DNA from 4 places in the Arthrobacter sp. V1I9 genome. Region 3 is predicted to be linked to each of the others. Evidence: riboswitches for the same ligand, from Rfam matches in the RefSeq annotation. Region 3 holds a riboswitch; each other region holds the start of a gene.
The links. Region 3 has a riboswitch for thiamine pyrophosphate ahead of thiC (phosphomethylpyrimidine synthase ThiC). Riboswitches for the same ligand answer to the same signal wherever they lie in the genome.
Positions count from the first base shown of each region.

Region 1 (3,200 bases), 1.4 Mb from region 3:
GCACGGGCGCAAGTTTGCGAAAACCCTTGCGGCGGGCACGTTCCCGCGATACGGCAAGTTCCTCGGCGGCAAGCAGCAGGTCCCCGTTGCCGGGAGCAGGATCCGCCGCACGCAGACGCGTAGCCGGAACGTGGCCAGGCACCCAAACCCCGGCCGCCATAAGCATGCTCCGGGCTTCCCTGAGAACCTGGTCCGGCGGCCCATCCAGCAGCACGGCAGGATCCGTCAAAGAGCCGGGCTGCAGCACCACGATCCGGTCCACCAGGTCCTTCCAGACAGACACGCGGTGCTCCACCACCACCAGCGTTGCCCCGGTTTTGTCGAGGCAACGGCCAACGGCGTCACGCACCTCCACCACCCCGGCGGGATCCAGGTTGGCCGTCGGCTCGTCGAGGAGGAGCAGCCCCGGCCGCATGGCAAGGATGCCCGCGAGCGCCAGCCGCTGTTTCTGCCCGCCGGACAGGGCCGACGTCGGGTGGTCCAGCGGCAGGTGGGAGAGCCCGACGTCGTCCAGCGCCTCATGCACGCGGGCCCAGATGTCGGCGCGGGGCACGGCGAGGTTCTCGGCGCCGAAGGCGACATCGTCACCTACCCGCGAGAGGACCACCTGCGTCTCCGGGTCCTGCTGCATCAGTCCGGCCCTGCCGCGCTGCTCGCGGGGGGAGGCGCCGTCAATCAGCAGCGAACCGGACTCGTCGGAATCCCCGGCCGCGCCGCCGTCATCGGTGTCGTCAGCGTCCCCCAGCACCCCGGCCAAGGCATGGAGGAGGGTGGACTTGCCTGCCCCGGACGGGCCCAGCAGGAGCACGCGCTCCCCCGGCCGGATGTCCAGGTCAAGGGCACGGACAGCGGGCCTGGACCGCCCGGCATGCCGCCAGCCCCAGCCGCGGGCGGTGACGGCAGCCGGCCGCGCCGCCACCGACGCGCCGTGAAGGGAAGGAGCTGTCATCAGGAGAGGACTGGCTCCGTAGCTGCCCTGCGCGACGCGAAGGAGCTCAGGACTCCGGTCTTCGCCAGGCCGCGGGTGGCGATCCAGGACAGCGCGCCTGCGATGACGGCACCGGAGATCGCGGTGAAGACGATGTAGGCAAGCTTGTCCCCGCCGGAATAGGCGATGTTCCAGCCCCAGGGCGCGAAGGAGTCATTCAGGCCGCAGAACAGCCCGGCAGCAGCGCCGGCGAGCAGGGAAACCGGCAGGTTGAACTTCCGGTACACAAAAATCGCGAAGATGATCTCGGCACCCAAACCCTGGACAAACCCGGAGAACAGCACGGAGGCGCCGTACTGCGAGCCCATGAGCAGTTCGCCGGTGGCTGCAACAGTCTCGCAAAAGAGTGCGGCTCCCGGCTTGCGGATGATGAGCATGCCCAGCACCGCGGGGATCATCCACCCGCCGGCCAACAATCCGGTCAGCGGCGGGTATAGGGCGTTCATGGGCGCCGAGACTGCGGCCGCCCCCTGGGACCAGGCCCAGAAAATGACGCCGCCAGCGATGGCGATCAACGCCGCCACCACGATGTCCACGACGCGCCAGGACCTGCTGGTGGTCTTCTTGATTGCTGTAGTTGCCATGCGATCCTCCTGAGGAACAGGAGGGGAAAGTATTGCAACGGCACGCCGCTGCAGTACTTCGAGAACTCGACTCCCTTGCGCCGGTACTAACCGGATCAGGTTCGAGGGTCTGCGGCTGTCCGCACTCTCAGCGCCCACCTGCGGATCCTGGCTTGGCCAGTGATGCCCCGACGGCGGCGCTCCCCTGTCGTTGAATGTTTCTGTTGGTAAATATTTGCCCTGGTGGGCGGGGTCCAGTTTACACCGGAGGAGGGGTAGATTGTGGGCCATGACTGCCAATTCCCCGCATGTGACTGAGTTCGATCCGGATTCCGATGCCACCCAGCCGGAAGGTTCGCTGCAAGTGCTTATCGCCCGGATTGAGGGCGAAATCCGGGAGCTCCAGTTTCCTGGCTTCTCCATGGACGATGCACTGAACCTGGGGCTGCTGCTCGTGGAGTTGGGCAAGGAGGGCCAGTTCCCCATCGCCATTGACATCACCAAGGGCGAGCAGGTCCTGTTCCATGTGGCCCTGACCGGTGCCACCCCGGACAACGAGCACTGGATCCGGGCCAAACAGCGCACCGCCGCCAGGTACGAGGCGCCCTCCCTGCTGGTGGGGCTGCGCGCCCGGCTCGGCGGCGGACGGATTGAGGACCAGGGCTGGTTCGATCAGAGCCGGTACGCCGCGCACGGCGGCTCGTTCCCCGTGTACGTCACTGGCGTGGGCGCGGTGGCTACGGTAACTGTTTCAGGGCTTCCCCAAGTGCAGGACCACAACCTGGTGGTACAGGCCCTGCGCGAGGTCCTCAGCTCCATGCGCACGGACTGACGCGGGGCCTCAACGGGCGCGATGGACCCCCAGGAACGCCCGGAGTACATTCAAAGCGGGTGGCAGGAAGTTCCAAAGGAGGGGCGCCATGCTCGGTAATGCAGCCGACAACCAGGTGCGGGCGGCGGTGGACAAGGCCGCGGAGGAAATGATCTACATCGGCCCGGACCACCCTTACTATCCCCTGCTGGCGGAACTGGTGTCCGCCGTCGGGAATGCCTGGCAGCAGGGGTACGAGCACGGCCGTCGCGGCGGGCACCATCCAAACCCCTATGTGTGGAGCGCCCTGGAGGATTAAGGGCCACCAGCGGCCGCGGAAATTGCGGGCAGCGGCTGATGGCCCCACTTAGCTTATATTAGTAATCATGCTTACTATGTTGTCTCCAAGCTTTTGAGGAGACAGGTCATGACAGTCAGCATCCGCGCCACCGGAGCGAGGACAGGCCTGCAAAAGGCGGCCCTTGCAACGGGTGCCCTCTTCCTGCTGGTGGGTATCCTGGGGTTCATCCCCGGGATCACCAGTAATTACGAATCGCTGGGCATGGCCGGACACGGTTCGGGAGCCCTGCTTATGGGTGTCTTCCAGGTGTCGGTCCTGCACAACATCGTGCACCTGGCCTTCGGGGCGGCCGGACTGCTGTTGGCGAGGACCCACCAACAGGCAAGGAGCTTCCTCATTTACGGGGGCGTCATCTACCTCGTCCTGTGGCTGTACGGCCTCCTGGTGGGCGATGAGACCCCAGCAAACTTTGTCCCCCTCAACGGCGCCGACAACTGGCTGCACCTTGCCCTGGGCCTCGCCATGATCATCCTCGCC
Region 1 covers NZ_JAUSYU010000001.1:68,227-71,426, reverse strand. The annotation lists gene QFZ70_RS00315 (ABC transporter ATP-binding protein) at 1-949, opposite strand, end outside; gene QFZ70_RS00310 (ECF transporter S component) at 949-1,572, opposite strand; TPP riboswitch at 1,627-1,768, opposite strand; gene QFZ70_RS00305 (heme-degrading domain-containing protein) at 1,841-2,383, shown strand; gene QFZ70_RS00300 (hypothetical protein) at 2,472-2,681, shown strand; gene QFZ70_RS00295 (DUF4383 domain-containing protein) at 2,790-3,200, shown strand, end outside.
Region 1: linked by a shared signal. The riboswitch ahead of QFZ70_RS00310 (ECF transporter S component) and the one ahead of thiC (phosphomethylpyrimidine synthase ThiC) in region 3 are both predicted to bind thiamine pyrophosphate.

Region 2 (3,200 bases), 320 kb from region 3:
TCAATCACCAACGGGTCGTCGTGGCCCGCAAGGCTTGTGGTGGTGATGGTTTCGGTCATGGTGTCAGCCTCCCTGCACTGCCGTGACGAGCTCAACGTCGTCGCCGTCCGCGAGCGCAGTGGCAAACCACTGGCTGCGGGGCACGACCTGCGAATTGTGGGCCACGGCCACGCCAAGTTTCCGGCCGTCGGTAGCCTGGCCGCTGGCAGCGAGGGGGCGCCCGGTGACCTCGCTGACGAGCACGGTGATGGAGGCACCCTCGGGCACAACGTGCAGGGTTCCGTTCAAGGTGATGTTCATGCTGTTTCCTTTATGGGCGGTGTGTTGCGAAGGCGGGCAGGAGTGCGGGCACCTGGCTTGGCGGAGAAGCGGCCCGGGTTGAAGGCAGCCCAGCGGGGGTCTTCATACCCGTCCAGGAGCTCCAGGCAGACGGCAGCAGCGGCCGGCGCCAGCAGGACTCCGTGGCGGAAGAACCCGGTGGCGATGATGAGGCCGGCAATGTGCCCGGAGTCACGGGCCTCTCCGCCGGGGACGGGAACCCGCCCCAGCAGCGGTGCGTTGTCCGGAGTTCCGGGGCGTGCCCGGGCCGTGGATTCCAGCAGCTCGAGTTCGGCGACGGCGGGAACCAGCACCTGCGCGTCGCGAAGGAGCTGGTACACGCCCCCCGCGGAGACGGCATCGGCGGCCGACGGCGTATCCTCACGCTGGGTTGCCCCGATCACCACCGTGCCGTCCCGGCGGGGCACGATGTAGACCGGAACGCCGTGCACCAGCCCGCGGACGGTGGACGTCACCAGCGGCTGCAAATGGCCGGGAACTGCGAGGCGCAGGATGTCCCCGTGGACTGGCCGGAGCGGCAGGTGCAAGTCTTTGGGTAGTGCTTCCAGGGCTGCCGCATGCAGCCCGTTCGCCACGACCGTTTCGGCGGCCAGCACCGTTCCGCCGCCTGCGAGGCGTACGCCGGCAACGGCTCCGTCGTGCCACAACAGACCGGCAGCGCGGGCCAGGACCGCGTGATCGTCGACGGCGCCCGCTGCTGAAGTGCCGGGCCCCGCGGCTCCGTTCCTGTTCCCGACCCCGTCCCCCGCACCGTCGCCGGTCAAGGCAGCCTGCAGGCAGGCCACCAGCAGCCGCGGATCCACCTGGTGGTCTGCGGGGGTGTCCAGCGCGCAGGCAATCCCGGGACTGAGAAGTGGCTCGCGCTGCCGGGCAGTCCGGATGGTCAGCGGTTCAACGGAAAGGCCGTTTGCCTGCTGGACTGCGCGCAGGTCCATCAGCGCACGGCGGTCGGCGGCGTCGGCACCCACGGCGAGGGTCGGCGTCGTGATGTATCCCGGATCTGCCCCGGATGCCGCGGCGAGTCGGGCGGCGAAAGCCGGCCAGCGGGCCGAGGCGTCCAGCATGAGTTCCAGGAGGTCCTCCTCCTGGTAGTGCAGTTCGCTGACCGGAGCGAGCATTCCGGCGGCAGCCCAGCTGGCCCCGGAGCCCGGTGCGTCGTCAATGACCACCACTGCGCGGCCGGAGCGCTTCGCCTCCCAGGCGATGCTGTGGCCGATGACTCCGCCGCCGATGACTGCCACATCGGCCTGGATAATGCCGTCCGTGCGCCCGGGCGTGCTGTCTACAGGGCAGTTGGATGGTACGCGCATGTGTCTCCTTCCCTACGCCGGCATTAACCGGATCAGGTCAAGCGGTCGGCTCTGACGCCCTCTCAGCCCGGCGCTTTGTGACAGCTGCCGCGGGCTCCCGCAGTACGAGGCAAGTGTAGAGGAACTAGTCTTTTCCCCATGAATGTGACCCATACCCCCGCCGCCGGCACCGATGTCCTCAGCAATGCCAAGGTCAGCAACGGCCTCCACGCCGCCCGCCTCTACCTCTGCACGGATTCCCGCACGGACCGCGGCGACTTTGACCAGTTCGTCGATGCAGCATTTGCCGGCGGGGTGGACATCATCCAGCTTCGGGACAAGTCCATTGAGGCAGCGGAGGAGCTGGAGCTCCTGGCAGTCCTCAAGGAGGCGGCAGAACGACACGGCCGGCTGTGGGCGGTCAACGACAGGGCGGACATCGCTATTCTGTCCGGCTCGCCGGTATTCCACATCGGCCAAAAAGACCTGCCGCTGGGCGCCGCGCGAACCTTGCTCAACGGCAACGCGGCCATCGGCCTGTCCAGCCACAGCCCGGCGCAGGTGGACGCCGCCCTCGCTGCGGCCGCAGCCCCCGCGGGGCTGGACTACTTCTGCGTCGGCCCGGTCTGGGCAACCCCCACCAAGCCCGGGCGGGCCGCCGTCGGGCTCGAGCTGGTGCGGTATGCCGCCGAAGCTGCGCGTTCAGGGCAGGATGGGCAGCCCGACGGCGGTGTTCCCTGGTTTGCGATCGGCGGCATCGACCAAAGCAACGTGGAGCAGGTGGTGGAAGCGGGCGCCCGCCGGATTGTGGTGGTCCGCGCCATTACGGAGGCCAGCGATCCGGCAGCCGCCGCAGCGTCGCTGCTCGCCGCCCTAAATGTCCCCAACTCCTGACACCCGCTGCCTGCCACCTACCACCTCCGAAGGCGCGGTACCGCGGTAGGGCAAGCAACGGCACTCCGGGCCCGGTGCCTGCACTATGGCGTGAATTCGGGCTAGGCTGATTTTCGTGTCATACCATCGGCTGGGTCCCAACGTCCACGAGCACACCAACGCGCTCGAGGAAGCTCTGGGCGCCCTGCGGACCGAGCTCGAGCTGCCGGGCTCCTACCCTGAGGACGCGGTGGCTGACGCGAAAGCGGCAGTTGAGTCCCTGCAGCTCCCTGACGAGGACCTCACCGGCGTCGACTTCATCACCATCGATCCGGCGTCGTCCACGGACCTGGACCAGGCGCTGTTTATTGAAGCCGACGGCGATGGCTACCACGTGCTGTACGCGATTGCGGATGTCCCCGCCTTTGTGAACCCCGGCGGGCCCCTGGACGCAGAAACGCGACGCCGGGGCCAGACCTTCTACGCCCCCGACGGGCGGATCCCGCTGCATCCGGAAGTGATCAGCGAACAGGCCGGCAGCCTCCTCCCCGGCCAGGACTGTTCTGCCTTCGTCTGGGACTTCCGCCTGGACAGCGCCGCCGAGGTGAACTCGGTGACCGTGAAACGGGCCAGGATGCGCAGCCGCGCGAAGCTCAGCTATAAAGGGGTGCAGGCCGAACTCGATGCCGGCTCCGCCTC
Region 2 covers NZ_JAUSYU010000001.1:1,188,370-1,191,569, reverse strand. The annotation lists gene QFZ70_RS05670 (thiazole synthase) at 1-59, opposite strand, end outside; gene thiS (sulfur carrier protein ThiS) at 64-300, opposite strand; gene QFZ70_RS05660 (FAD-dependent oxidoreductase) at 297-1,649, opposite strand; TPP riboswitch at 1,642-1,760, opposite strand; gene thiE (thiamine phosphate synthase) at 1,788-2,522, shown strand; gene QFZ70_RS05650 (RNB domain-containing ribonuclease) at 2,638-3,200, shown strand, end outside.
Region 2: linked by a shared signal. The riboswitch ahead of QFZ70_RS05660 (FAD-dependent oxidoreductase) and the one ahead of thiC (phosphomethylpyrimidine synthase ThiC) in region 3 are both predicted to bind thiamine pyrophosphate.

Region 3 (3,200 bases):
ATGGTGGCTGCGAGGTCTGCCTGGTTGTCAAACAGCAGCGCCGTATGGAAGAGGCCGGCCTCTCCCCTGCCCGGGAGGTTCAGCCCGGGAGCGGGCGCAAGGTGGACCAGGGGCTTCTGCAGGCGGCCGAGGTAGATTCCGCCGTCCTGCTCGGCGACAACCTCAAGCCCAAGGGCCCGCTGGTAGTAATCGGTCATAACCTTCATGTCGCCGACCTTGAGCATCACGGCGCCCATGGTGAGGTCGGCGGGAAGAAGGTCCTGGCTTGCGGCTTCTGCAGTCATGTGGGAACTCCCGGTGCTGGGGCCCTTTGGGGTGGGGGCCTATGACTATTAAAATTACTTGAAGCTTCAATTTATTCCAAGTGCCGCAAAAGTTCCTCCCGATGCCGGCATCAACGAAGGACGCGGCCGCCCAGCACAACGTGTGCCAGCCCGCTGACCGTTTCCGGAACCTTCCGCGGATCCTCCCTGCACAGCACGACGTCGGCGCGGGCTCCCTCCTGCAGACCCTCGGCGCCCAGCCACTCCCGGGCGCCCCAGCAGGCGGCGTCGAGGGCAGCGGCCATGGGAAGCCCTGCGTGATGGAGGGCAAGGATTTCATCGGCGATCCTGCCGTGCCGTATGACGCTGCCGGCATCGGTACCGGCGTAGATCTGCACCCCCGCCGCGTACGCCTCCAGCACCCGCTCCGCCCGGCGCTCCCACAGCGCGCGCATGTGTGCGGCGTAGCGGGGAAACTTGGGCTCCGCCTGCGCGGCGATGTCCGGGAACGTGGCGATGTTGATGAGGGTGGGAACGATGGGTACGCCCTGCTCCACGAACCGCGGGAGGTGCCGCGGCAGGAGCCCGGTGGCGTGTTCGATGCAGTCGATACCCGCGTCCAGCATTTGGTCCAGGGTGTCTTCGGCAAAGCAATGCGCGGTGATCCGGGCGCCTTCGTCATGCACCGCCTGGACAGCGTCCCTAACGACGGCGGCGGGAAACGACGGCGCCAGGTCACCGGCGCCGCGGTCGATCCAGTCCCCCACAAGCTTGACCCAGCCGTCGCCGTCCCGGGCCTGCTTCCGGACGGCTTCCACCAGGCCGTCCGGTTCAACTTCCTCAGCGAAACCCCGTAAGTACCGGCCGGTCCTGGCTAGATGCCTGCCGGCCCGGATCAGCACCGGCGCGTCGCGGCTGTCCTGCAGGAAGCGGGTGTCAGCAGGGGAACCGGCGTCCCGGGCCAGCAGTGTGCCTGCGTTCAGGTCCGTCCGGGCCTGTTCCTCCGCCGTCGCAGGATCCACCGCGCCGCCGGGTCCCAGCCCGATGTGGCAGTGGGCATCAACGAAGCCCGGAAGCACCCAGCCGTCCAGGACCCGTCCGGGAACGTGCGGCGGCCGGGTGAAGGTCAACAGCCCGTCAACGGACCACAGTCCCCGCCGCACGGTGTCCGGCCCGGTGAGCACCGGGCCGCTGAATTCTATAATTTCCGCCATTTGGTCCCTCTTCCTCGCCAGTCAGGCTAGCACCGGCAATGTGACAAGCCGCTCCCGGACGGCTGTGGTAGCTTCGTTCCTGACCACACGGGTGCCCCTGCAGGGGCTGAGATCGGGCTAACGCAGCCTGCGACCGTTGAACCTGTCCGGGTAATGCCGGCGAAGGAAGTGAGTATTCCCTTGAGTACACCAAAAGCACAGCTGAGCCCTGCCCACATTCCGTCCGGTATGACGGCCGGCGGCCAGGACCAGCCACTTGTTACCCAGTCGCTGAAGTCCCATTCGCTGGCCTATATCCACGATGAAACCTCTGGTATCCGGGTGCCCGTCACTGAGATTTCCCTGGCGGACTCGCCAAACGGCGAGGCCAACGGCCCGTTTCGCACCTACCGGACGGCCGGCCCGGGAAGCGACCCCGTCCGTGGACTCAACCCCTTCCGCGCCGAGTGGATAGCAGCACGTGGAGACACGGAAACCTACGGCGGCAGGGGACGGAACCTGTTCGATGACGGCCGCTCGGCTGTCCGCCGCGGTGCCGCCAGCGTGGAGTGGAAGGGCACGCCGCCCGTGCCGAGCCGCGCCATCGAAGGCAGGACGGTGACGCAGATGCACTATGCACGGCAGGGCACCATCACGCCGGAAATGCGTTTCGTGGCGCTGCGGGAGAACTGCGATGTGGAACTGGTCCGCAGCGAACTGGCTGCCGGCCGCGCCATCATTCCCAACAACATCAACCACCCCGAGTCCGAACCCATGATCATCGGCAAGGCCTTCCTGGTGAAGATCAACGCCAACATCGGCAACTCGGCCGTCACCAGTTCCATCGCGGAAGAGGTGGACAAGCTGCAGTGGGCCACGCAGTGGGGCGCTGACACCGTCATGGACCTGTCCACCGGCGACGATATCCACACCACCAGGGAATGGATCATCCGCAACTCGCCGGTTCCGATCGGCACCGTCCCCATCTACCAGGCCCTTGAGAAGGTCAACGGCGAAGCGAACGCGCTGACCTGGGAAATATTCCGCGATACCGTCATAGAGCAGTGCGAACAAGGCGTGGACTACATGACCATCCACGCCGGAGTCCTGCTCCGGTACGTTCCCCTGACCGCCAACCGGGTGACCGGCATCGTGTCCCGCGGCGGGTCGATCATGGCAGGCTGGTGCCTGGCGCATCACCGCGAAAACTTCCTTTACACGCACTTCGACGAGCTTTGCCAAATCTTCGCCAGGTACGACGTCGCGTTTTCGTTGGGCGACGGCCTGCGACCCGGCGCGACGGCGGACGCCAACGATGCCGCGCAGTTCGCCGAACTGGACACCCTGGCCGAGCTGACGCAGCGCGCCTGGGAATACGACGTGCAGGTGATGGTGGAGGGCCCCGGCCACATACCGTTCCACCTGGTCCGGGAGAACGTCGAACGCCAGCAGGAGCTGTGCAAGGGGGCGCCCTTCTACACGTTGGGGCCGCTGGTTACCGACGTGGCGCCGGGGTACGACCACATCACGTCTGCCATCGGTGCCACGGAGATCGCCCGCTACGGCACCGCCATGTTGTGCTACGTCACCCCCAAGGAACATCTTGGCCTGCCCAACAAGGACGACGTCAAAACAGGGGTGATCACCTACAAGATTGCGGCGCACGCAGCAGACCTCGCCAAGGGCCACCCGGGTGCGCACGAACGCGATGACGCGCTGTCCAAGGCGCGGTTCGAGTTCCGCT
Region 3 covers NZ_JAUSYU010000001.1:1,508,962-1,512,161, reverse strand. The annotation lists gene QFZ70_RS07085 (VOC family protein) at 1-284, opposite strand, end outside; gene QFZ70_RS07080 (amidohydrolase family protein) at 395-1,477, opposite strand; TPP riboswitch at 1,555-1,662, shown strand; gene thiC (phosphomethylpyrimidine synthase ThiC) at 1,658-3,200, shown strand, end outside.

Region 4 (3,200 bases), 140 kb from region 3:
TTCGGACCACGGAGGTCGTTCAGGATCTCAGCCGTAACAGTTACCTTGGCCAGGTCAGCAGCGGCGGTGGTGACCTTGTCACCATCAACCAGGAGCAGCGCGGGCAGCTGAATGGTGCTGCCAGCTCCACCGGCGACGCGGTTCAGGGTAACGAAGTCTCCAACGGAAACCTTCTCTTGCCGGCCGCCTGCGCGGACAATCGCGTACACCACTTGGGAACTCACTTCTCTCGACGTTTATTACAAAATTTGCGTGCGGAACCGGCCATGAAAGCCTGGTTTCTCGCTGTGCCTCAACGCCGTGGGGTCATAACCCAAGTGTTGGCGTAAGCACCGAAGATCCAGAATACGCTAATTTTGTCTCCGGCCGCAAATGAGGCTGGTCCCGGCCGATTGTCTGTGATAGTTACCACAGTTCAACTCCGGCGTCCGCACCATGCCCCACCATAGTACCGGCCAACCCGCTCGCGAGTGGTCAGGAGTGGAGGCGCGGCGCGTCGAAGAAGTCCACCTCCAGCCGGCAGGACTGCTTGAAGGCCGTGACCATGGCCAACCGGTCCGCGGCGGAGGCCTTGCGCCCCGCTTCATCCACTATTGCTACGGCCCTCCGGGTGGCAGCTGCGAAGTCTTCGTCGGCGTAGGTGCGCAGCCAGTTGGCATAAGGGTGCGCCGGAGGTTCGCCGGCGGCAACGAACTGGGCGTGCAGCGTTGCCCCCACCTCCGCGTAGAGCCAGAAGCAGGGCAGGACGGCCGCCGCCAGAACCGCGTAGCTGCCCGACGCCGATGCCGCGGTCAGGTGGTCCACGTAGGACTTGGTCACCGGGCCCAGCCGGGGCCGGACCTTCCGCGTGGCCAGCCACGAGCGGTGGAGCTCCGACTCGACCTCGAGGCACTGCCCTGCTGAGGCCGCCCAGAAGAGCTGTTCTGCCTCGGTGGGTGCAAGCGCACTCGCCCTGGCCAGTACGCGCGAATAGCCGTTGAGGTAGATGGCGTCCTGTGCAAGGTAATACGCAAACTTATGCTCCTCCAACCTGCCTGAAGCCAGGTTGCGGATGAAGTCCAAGGCATGGATGTCATCCAGGTACTGCTGCGCTTCGCCCCGGAGTTGTGCCGCGAAGCTCCCTTTGGAAGGCTGCGGCCGGAGGTGATGGAAGTGGTGCACGGGCCCGCTGCCCGTTCCCACCTCCAGCGCTTCGGATGCCTCAAGAGCGCCGGCGAGCCAGGGCTTGACCTCCCGGAGGGACGCTTCCCAGTTCCCCAGCCGCGCCTGGGCGGTTGCCATTGCGGACGAGAGCGAACAGCCGGTGCCGTGGCTGTTCCGGGTTTCCAGCCGCTCCCCCTGCACCACCACCACTTCATTGGAGAGCAGGCCGGTGGTGCTGACCAGCGCATCGGGGCACTCGTTGCCCTCCAGGTGGCCGCCCTTGACCAGCACTGTTGCGCCCGTGGCAGCGGCGAGGGCGCGGCCCTGTTCCACTGCCCCGGCCCAACTGTCCTGCAGATCCCCGCCAACGAGCATGGCGAGCTCCGCCAGGTTGGGGGTAATGAGGTGGGCAAGCGGCAGGAGCGCGCGCAGTGCCGCTTCCGCGGACTCCTGCAGGAGGCGGTCACCACTGGTGGCAACCATCACCGGGTCCAGGACCACGACGGCGGGACGCACCTTCCGGACCCACGCCCCCACCGCCTCGATCACCTCGGCGTTGCCCAGCATCCCGATTTTCACGGCATCTATGCCGATGTCGTCACTGATGGCATCCAGCTGCTCAACCAGGAACGCGGCAGGGGGCACGTGAACGGACCGGACACCGTGCGTGTTCTGGGCGGTGAGGGCAGTAATGGCAGCCATCCCGTAGCCTCCGAGCGCTGCGATGCTCTTCAGGTCGGCCTGGATGCCGGCGCCGCCGGAAGGATCGGAGCCGGCGATGGAGAGGACCCGTGGTATTTGCCGGCCTGGTGTTGTTGGTGCCGCAGTGAAGGTTGCCGGGGAGGCAGTGGGCATTACAAGAGTCGCAGACAAGAGACATCCCTTCGCCGGTGCTAACCGGACAGGTTCAACGGGTGTGGATCTCAGCCGGCTCTCTGCGCGGCACCCCGTGTCGTTTCCCCAGCCTAGCTTTTTTGCCAGGCGCAGTCCGAAGGTGACACATTGCGACCGGCACCTGCTCTTCGTTCCCTGCTTAGGCCGAGACTGCACTTCATCTACTGGAGTTAACGCAGGATGCCCGGCCGGCCACTGCTGTGGCTGACCGGGCATTCCGTACTGGTGGCTCCTAGAGCTCCGAGGCAGGCACCCCTACGCCCAGGATGATGGGCGCATCGGCCGGCTTTGCTGCCGGTTTTTCGGTGCCTGCGCTTCCTCCACTGGAGTCCGCGGTACCGGCCGGCGCCGGGGCCTTTGCCTCGTGCGTATGCCCTGTGCTGGCCGCCGCCACGCTTTCATGGTGCTGCACTGTGGTTTCGTTGGCAGCTCCCTGGGCACGGCTGGCACTGCGGTTGCGCCGCGGCCGGCGCTGCCGGGACTGCTCCAGAGTGTGGTCGGTGTAGTCCTTGGCGGGTGCTGCAGCAGCGGCTGAAGCAACCGGCACCTGTGCGGGCTGGACCGGTTCCCCGCGCTCCGCCGGCTTCTCCTCCGGTTCTGCCTGCTCGGGCTGCGCTTCCGCTCTCGCCGGCTGGCCGAGGTGGGCGAAGGCTTCAGCGAGCCGGTCCAGGGTCAGAGCCGGTTTCGGCTGCTGCTCTTCAGCGTGCTCAACGAAGGGCAACACCACCTTCTCACCGCCGAAGGTGAGCACGGCAGCCGGACGCGTATCGTCGTCGCGCCTTGCAGCGTCCACTGCAGGGGCTGGCTGCTCCGCAGCCGCCTGCCTGGCTGCCGCCACTTCGTCGTCGTGCAGGTGGGCTGCATGTGCTGCGGCGGCGATGTTGGCGAGGGCCAACCGGGTAGCCTCCGCCTTGGCGTGCCGCTCAGCGTCCGTGGGGTCGGGCTGGACCGTGTGGACGTGCACGGCAACTGCCGGGGCAATGTCCGGCTGCTGGCCGCCGCGGCCCCGCCGCCGTTTGCGGTCCGGACGTACGCCCGGCTGGCTGCTGTCGATGCGCGGGGCCTCGTTGCGGTGGCTTTCGCTGCGGGCTTCGGGACGGCTGTCTGACCGCTGGACGTGGTGCTCAGCCGCCACGATGTTGGCCCGCCGGTGCTCCACGGGG
Region 4 covers NZ_JAUSYU010000001.1:1,653,638-1,656,837, reverse strand. The annotation lists gene rplU (50S ribosomal protein L21) at 1-212, opposite strand, end outside; gene thiD (bifunctional hydroxymethylpyrimidine kinase/phosphomethylpyrimidine kinase) at 475-1,998, opposite strand; TPP riboswitch at 2,006-2,103, opposite strand; gene QFZ70_RS07900 (Rne/Rng family ribonuclease) at 2,270-3,200, opposite strand, start outside.
Region 4: linked by a shared signal. The riboswitch ahead of thiD (bifunctional hydroxymethylpyrimidine kinase/phosphomethylpyrimidine kinase) and the one ahead of thiC (phosphomethylpyrimidine synthase ThiC) in region 3 are both predicted to bind thiamine pyrophosphate.